2 linked regions of the Anaeromyxobacter diazotrophicus genome follow. The protein of the gene in region 1 interacts with the protein of each later gene in a pairwise test. Links are inferred from orthologs where the notes say so. Each region holds a gene or a part of one and is shown on either strand. Other genes may lie near its edges.

Evidence for each region. The genes of interacting proteins can lie anywhere in the genome.
Region 2: the proteins of HWY08_RS17090 (region 1) and ftsZ interact in binary tests that used the Escherichia coli proteins (3 or more experiments, as listed by UniProt). The link is inferred for Anaeromyxobacter diazotrophicus from one-to-one orthologs.

The regions. Positions count from the first base shown.
Region 1 is NZ_BJTG01000008.1:236,502-240,184, reverse strand. The notes cover bases 354-3,136. They hold HWY08_RS17090 (rod shape-determining protein), read right to left. Parts: upstream 2,371-3,136; coding sequence 1,336-2,370; downstream 354-1,335. Other genes in these bases: HWY08_RS17085 (alpha/beta hydrolase family protein), read right to left, coding at 2,436-3,136; HWY08_RS17095 (thioredoxin domain-containing protein), read left to right, coding at 354-1,139. Outside these bases: more of HWY08_RS17095, read left to right, coding at 309-353; more of HWY08_RS17085, read right to left, coding at 3,137-3,683. UniProt on the Escherichia coli protein: Forms membrane-associated dynamic filaments that are essential for cell shape determination. Acts by regulating cell wall synthesis and cell elongation, and thus cell shape.
Region 2 is NZ_BJTG01000003.1:347,604-351,333, forward strand. What follows is about bases 442-3,271. They hold ftsZ (cell division protein FtsZ), read right to left. Parts: upstream 2,581-3,271; coding sequence 1,303-2,580; downstream 442-1,302. Other genes in these bases: HWY08_RS07550 (c-type cytochrome), read right to left, coding at 442-1,152; ftsA (cell division protein FtsA), read right to left, coding at 2,608-3,271. In the rest of the region: HWY08_RS07545 (phosphatase PAP2 family protein), read left to right, coding at 1-242; more of HWY08_RS07550, read right to left, coding at 313-441; more of ftsA, read right to left, coding at 3,272-3,730. UniProt on the Escherichia coli protein: Essential cell division protein that forms a contractile ring structure (Z ring) at the future cell division site. The regulation of the ring assembly controls the timing and the location of cell division.

The DNA.
Region 1 (3,683 bases):
CGGTGCGGACGCGTGTGCATGGATTGGGCCCTTATGGTCCGCGCGGAGGCGTCGCCGGTTTCCGCCAAGGCGTGTCGGGGGTTTCGGATCGTGCGGCAGATTGACCCGACAACTCAGCCCGCGAACAGGGGTGCAGCACACCTGAAGTGACGGCATTTCTTGCGCCGTCTATAATGAAGGCGCGACGGGCCGGAGGAGCTGCGGCGTCGCGGCGCACCCTTGACCACGGGTCACACGTCAGGGTGCGGCGAATCGTCACGGGCTCAGGGGATGGCCGAATGACGCACCGGGGAGTCAACTGCGACACCATGGCACGCTCGAGTCTCGCCGCCGCCCTCGCCGCCGTGTTCGCGCTGATGCTGGCCGCGCCCGCGGCCGCCAGCGCGTTCGCGTTCGAGGTGGGGAGCGAGCTGCCCGACGACGAGCTGCCGGTGCTGGGCGGAGGGAAGGCGCACCTGCTCGCCCCCACCCGCGTGAGCGTGTTCGTGTTCTTCCGCACCGGCCAGGAGAACTCGGCCGACGTGCTGGCCCGGCTGGCGCGGGTGGAGAAGGAGCTGGCCGGGAAGGCGGTGCGCTTCGTGGCCGTGGCCTCGGGGGACGAGGCGGAGGCGGAGGTCCGCCGCGTGGTGAAGCAGTCCGGCATCGCCATGCCGGTGCTGCTCGACCGCGGCGACGCGCTCTACGGCAAGCTGGGCGTGCGGCTGCACCCGGTGATCGGGATCGCCGACGAGCAGCACCACCTGGCCGCCTACGAGCACTTCCGGAAGGTGAACCTGGAGGCGCGGGTGGTGGCCCAGGTGCGGCTCCTGCTCGGCGAGATCGGCCGGAGCGAGCTGGCCGCGGTGCTCGACCCGCCGGCCGCGCCGGTGGACGAGTCCGACGCCGTGAAGGCCGGCCTGCAGGCGCGCTTCGCGCGGAAGCTGCTCGAGGCGGGGCAGCTCGACCAGGCGCTGGCGATGGCGCGGACCGCGGTCGAGCGCGCGCCCGGCGCGCCCGAGCCGCACGTCGTGCTGGCCGAGGTGCTCACGGCGCGCGGCGACTGCGCCGGCGCGGCCAAGGAGCAGCAGCTCGCCCGCGCCGCCCAGGCGAAGGGCGCGGTGCTGGCGTCCGCCACCCTGCGCCCCTGCGCCGCCCAGTAGGTCGCTCCGGGGCGCGAGAGCCACAGGGCTGCTCGCTGGGGTGGGGGCCCACCGCAGGTGGGGAGGGGGCGGAGCCCCCTCTTCGGCGGGGCGCCGGAGCGGACGCGGCGAAGCCGCGCGCGAAGGCGCACGGGACCCGCCGAGCAGGGTGGGGCCCCGACGGGCTTCGCTCGGCGGGGCGGGGCGCAGCCCGGCTCTAACTGTGCGCCGCGACCTGCCGGAGGATGTCCAGCTCCTCCAGCGCCTTCCCCGCGCCGATCACGACGGCGGAGAGGGGATCCTCGGCCAGGAACACCGGCAGCCCGGTCTCCTCGCGGAGCAGGGTGTCGAGGTTCTTCAGCAGCGCGCCGCCGCCGGCGAGGACGATGCCGCGGTCGGCGATGTCGCCGGCGAGCTCGGGCGGCGTGCGCTCCAGCGTCACCTTGACCGCCTCGACGATGCCGTTGATGGGCTCGGAGAGCGCCTCGCGGATCTCGCTCGAGGTCACGGTGAGCGTGCGCGGGACGCCGGCCACGAGGTCGCGGCCCTTGATGTCCATCGTCAGCTCCTCCTCGGTCGGATAGGCGGTGCCGATGCCCATCTTGATGAGCTCGGCGGTGCGCTCGCCGATGAGGAGGTTGTACTTGCGCTTGATGTGCTGGATGATCGCCTCGTCCATCTTGTCGCCGGCGATGCGCACCGAGCGGCTGTAGACGATCCCGCCCAGCGAGATGACCGCCACGTCGGAGGTGCCGCCCCCGATGTCGACGATCATGTTCCCCGACGGCTCGGTGATGGGGAGGCCGGCGCCGATGGCGGCCGCCATGGGCTGCTCGATCAGGTAGACCTCGCGCGCGCCCGCGCTCTCCGCCGCCTCGCGCACCGCCCGCTTCTCCACCTCGGTGATCCCGGAAGGGATGCCGATGATGATGCGCGGCCGGACGAACTTCTTCCGGTTGTGGGCCGAGTTGATGAAGTACTTGAGCATCGCCGCCGTGATCTCGAAGTCGGCGATGACGCCGTCCTTCATCGGCCGGATGGCGACGATGTTGCCGGGCGTGCGGCCCAGCATCTCCTTCGCCTCCTTGCCCACGGCGAGCACGCGCCGACCGCCGCGCGCGTCCTGCTGGACGGCCACCACGCTGGGCTCGTTCGAGACGATGCCCATGCCACGGATGTAGATGAGGGTGTTGGCCGTCCCGAGGTCGATCGCGAGATCGCGGGACAGCACGTTGTGGAGCCAGTCGAGCACGGTCTTGTCGTCCGGGGGCGGGAGGGCGGGAGACGGCGGGATATGAACGCTTCCCGCCGAAGATTTCAAGGGTTATCGGGGCGGGCCGCGGGGGCCGGCGATCGGCCCAGGTGGTCCGCGATCCACGACAACACAACATCGTGGAACACGCGCGCATTCTTCGGACGGAGGATCCAGTGCCCTTCGTCGGGGAAGACGAGCAGGCGCGACTCCACCCCGAGCCGCTGCAAGGCGGTGTAGGTGGAGAGGGCCTGCGTCACGGTGACCCGATAGTCCAGTTCACCGTGCGTCACCAGGGTGGGGGTGCGCCAGCGCTGCACGAAGCGGTGGGGCGACCAGCGCTCGTAGGCCGTGCGGTCCTCCCACGGCCGGCCGAGCTCCCACTCCGGGAACCACAGCTCCTCGGTGTCGTAGTACGCCGCCTCGAGGTCGAAGTCGCCGGCGTGCGCGACGAGGCAGCGGAAGCGGTCGGTGTGGCCGTTCATCCAGTTCACCATGTACCCGCCGTAGCTGGCGCCCGCCGCGCAGAGTCGCGCCCCGTCCGCCTCACCCCCTGCCAGGGCCGCGTCGGTGAGCGCCATGACGTCGTCGAAGGGCGCGCCGCCCCAGCTCATCCGGACCGCGTCCTGGTAGGCCTGACCGAACCCGGTCGAGCCGCGCGGGTTGGGCAGCACCACCGTCCAGCCCCGGGCGGCGTAGAGGAGCGGGTTCCAGCGGAAGCTCCAGGCGTCCTTCCACGCCCCCTGCGGCCCGCCGTGGACGAGGACCACGCCCGGATGGCGCTCGCCCGCCCGGTGCCCGGGCGGCGTCATCAGCCAGCCGTGGACCTCGGCCCCGTCCCTGCTCTTCGCCCCGAGCGGGCGGAAGGAGGGCAGGGCGACCCGGGCCATCACCTCGTCGCCGAAGCGGGTGAGCACCTTCACCTTCCCGCCCTGCACCACCGCCACCTCCGGCGGCCGGAGGAACCCGTCCACCAGCGCCGCCAGGGTGCGCCCGTCGCGCGAGGCGGACAGCGCGTGGAGGTTCGCGCCGCCGAGGAGCCGCCGCACCCCGCCCGCGGCGGCGTCCACCTCGTACAGGTTGGCGAGGCCGCCCTCGTCGGCGGTGAAGACCAGGCGCCGCTCCGACGTCCACACGACCTCGTCCACCGACAGGTCGACCCCGGCGGTCAGGTCGCGCGGCTCCTCGCCCGCCGGGCCGCCCACCAGCAGGCGGAAGCGGTCGGCCTCGTAGCCGCTCCGCGCCTGCGAGCGCCAGGCGAGCTGCTTGCCGGAGGGTGAAGGGCGGGGCGACCCGTCCCAGCCGGGCCCCTC
Region 2 (3,730 bases), on another replicon or contig:
GCGGCCACGCCACGCGCGGCGCCCTCTACGCGCGACTCCTCGCCGAGCTCGCGCCGTCGCGGGCACCGGCGCTCCTGGAGCGCGGCCGCCAGATCGGGTTCGACCGCGTCCGCGCCGGCGTGCACTGGCCGAGCGACGTCGAGGCGGGGCGCAAGCTCGGGACGGCGCTCGCCGAGGCCTGGCTGGCGCGCCCCGAGTTCCGGGCCAGGCTGGAGGAGGCGCGGCGCGCGGAGTGGCGATAGCGATAGGGCAGGCACCGCGGAGGGGCCTGCACCGCCCGGCGCGGAGCGTGGGGGGAGCGACGCCGCGCGATCACTTCCTGCGCGGCCACGTCGGCGCCCGGTCCACCTCGTCCGCCACGCTCGAGTTGTAGACGCCGGTGCGGTCGCCCGCCGGCAGGTGGTCCCTCAGGACGAAGTCCGGACGCGGCTGCGAGTTCACGTAGGCCGCGACGTCCACCGCGTCGGCGTCGCTCGCCAGCGGCGCGTCCGGCGGCATGGTCGCCCGGAGCCACCCGGCGAGCTTCGGCACGGCGGCGAGGCCCGCGCCGGCGTTGTACGAGCGCGGCCCCCACACCGGCGGGTCGCCTTGCCCGTCCTCGCCGTGGCACGGGGCGCAGCGCTCGCCGTACAGCTTCCGCCCGCGCTCGACGCTCACCTTCGAAGGAACGAAGGCCGGCTTCGCGAACGAATGGGGACCCAGCGGCGCCTCGGCGTTGAGCCGAACCGGCATCCCGGTGGACAACCACGTGATGTAGGCCGTGAGGGCGATCGACGGCTTGCTCCCCACGGGCGGCCGGGTGCCGTTCAGGCTCCGCATGAAGCAGTTGAGGACGCGGTCCTCCAGCGTGAGCACCGCCTGCTCGCGCGGCCCCCAGGCAGGGTACGCGGTCGCGGCGCCGAGCAAGGTGGAAGCCGTGGGATGGGCTCCAGAGTCGGGATGGCACGACGCGCACGAGAGCGCGTTCCCGACGAACGCCCGGGTGAGGGGGTGCGTCCCGGTCTCGTCGAAGAGCTTCTTCCCGAGCTTCACCGCCTCGCCCAGCTCGTCCGGCGGCAAGGCTGCGTCGGCCGGCTTGGCAGGGGGGCTCCGTGAGCCGGAGGCGTTCAGGGTGAGTGCCAGGGAGAGCGCGAGCAGGGAGGGGAGCGCCATGGCGCCTCGAGCGGTGGGGATGTGCCGTCGTTGGAGCGCGTCCGCGGCGATTGGGTTCGGCAGCCGGCTCGCGCCCGAGACGAGAGCTCCCTCTCCCCCGGGGTCGGGGAGAGGGAGCGGTGCACCTTCAGCGCGTGGGGCCGAGCTCCCCTACTCCGGCAGCCCGGTCTGCCCGCCGCGCAGCCGCAGGAAGGCGGGGATGTCGTACTGGTCGTCGTCGCTGGGCTTGAAGCCGTCGGGCGACATGGCGGGGCGGGTGCGCGAGGGGATGGGGGGCGGGCGGGGCGGGGCGGCGGCGCCGCTCGCGACCTTCACCGGCTCGCGGCGGGGCGCCTCGGCGGGCGCGACGGCGCGGGCGGCGGTGGCGAGGACCGCGGCCGGGGAGGCGGCGGCGACGGGGGCCGGGGTCGCGCGCGGGGCCGCCATCGGCATCGCGATCTGCGCCTTCTGCACGAGGCGGATGGGCGCCTCCTTCTGCGCGAAGCCGGTGGCGATGACGGTGATCTTGACCTCGTCGCCCATGCGCTCGTCGATGACCGAGCCGAAGATGATGTTCGCCTCCGGGTCGGCCGCCGTCTGCGCCATCGTGACCGCCTCGTTCACCTCGTAGAGGGTGAGCGACGGGCCGCCGGTGATGTTGACGAGGAGGCCCGTCGCGCCGTCGAGCGAGACGTCCTCCAGCAGCGGCGAGCTGATGGCGGCCTGCATCGCCTCGATGGCGCGCCGGTCGCCGGCCGCGCGGCCGGTGCCCATGAGCGCCATGCCCTGCTCGCACATGATGGTGCGCACGTCGGCGAAGTCGACGTTGACGAGCCCGTGCACGGTGATGATGTCGCTGATGCCCTGCACGGCGTGCAGGAGCACCTCGTCCGCGCGCTTGAAGGCGTCCGCCAGGCAGACGTTCTCGCCCGCCACCGAGATGAGCCGCTGGTTCGGGATGACGATGAGGGTGTCGACCGCCGCCTTGAGCTCGGCCAGGCCCTGCTCGGCCTGCTTCCGGCGCTTGTTGCCCTCGAACAGGAAGGGCTTCGTCACGACGCCCACCGTGAGCGCGCCCGACTGCTTCGCCACGTCCGCCACGATGGGCGCGCCGCCGGTGCCGGTGCCGCCGCCCATGCCGGCGGTGACGAACACCATGTCGGCGCCCGCCAGCGCGTCGGCGACGGCGTCGCGCGCCTCCAGCGCCGCCTCGCGGCCGCGATCCGGGTTGGCGCCCGCCCCGAGGCCGCGGCTGGACGCCTTGCCGAGCTGGATCTTCACCCCGGCCTTGTTGGCCGCGAGCGCCTGCACGTCGGTGTTGGCGGCGATGAACTCCACCCCCTCCAGCCGCCCGGCCACCATGGTGTTGATGGCGTTGCCGCCGCCGCCGCCGACGCCGATCACCTTGATGCGCGCGCCGGGCTCGTTCCTGTCCGAGAGCTCGATCATGTCCTGGTCCCTTTCGTGCTCGCGCACCTAGAAGATCTCCCCGAGCCACTTCTGCATGCGGTTGCGCACCTTCCGGTAGACGTTCTCGTCCCGGATCTTGAAGTGGGGGCTCGCCTCCACCTGGCGCGCGCCGTACTTCACCAGCCCCACCGCGGTGGCGAACTGCGGGCCCTTCACCACGTCCACCAGGCCGCCGATGTTGCGCGGGAGCCCGCGCCGCACCGGCATCCCGAGCACCTCCTCGGCCATCTCGGGCATGCCGTGGAGGAGCGTCGAGCCGCCGGTGATGACGACCCCGGAGGCGAGCAGCTCCTCCATCCCGCACTTCTGGATCTCGTGCTGGACCAGCATGAAGATCTCCTCCACCCGCGGCTCGATGATCTCGGCCAGGATGTGGCGGGAGAGGACGCGCGGCTGCCCGCCGCCGACGCTCGGCACCTCGATGGTCTCCTCCTTGTCCACCATCGACGCCATGGCGCAGCCGTACTGCTTCTTGATCCGCTCCGCCTCGTGGGTGGGCGTGCGCAGCCCCACCGCCACGTCGTTGGTGAGGTGGTTGCCGCCCAGCGACAGCACCGCGGTGTGCACGATGGCGCCGTTCGAGAAGATCGCGATGTCGGTGGTGCCGCCGCCGACGTCCACCAGGCAGACCCCGAGCTCCTTCTCGTCGTCGGAGAGCACGGCCAGCGACGAGGCCAGCGGCTGCAGCACGATGTCGGCCACGTTGAGGCCGGTCCGCTGCGAGCACTTGATGATGTTCTGCGCCGACGAGACGGCGCCGGTGACGATGAGCGCCTTGGCCTCGAGGCGCACGCCGCTCATGCCGACCGGCTCCTTGATGCCGTCCTGGTCGTCGACGATGAACTCCTGCGGCAGGACGTGGATGACCTCCCGGTCGAGCGGGATGGCGACCGCCTTCGCCTGGTCGATGACGCGGTCCACGTCCGTCTGCCGGACCTCCTTGTCCTTCACCGCCACCACGCCGTGGGAGCTGAAGGCCTTGATGTGGCCGCCCGCGATCCCGGTGTAGACGGTCGAGATCTCGCAGCCGCCCATGTGCTCCGCCTCCTCGATCGCCCGCTTGATCGAGGCGACGGTGGCGTCGATGTTGACCACCACCCCCTTGCGCAGCCCCTTCGACGGGTGCGTG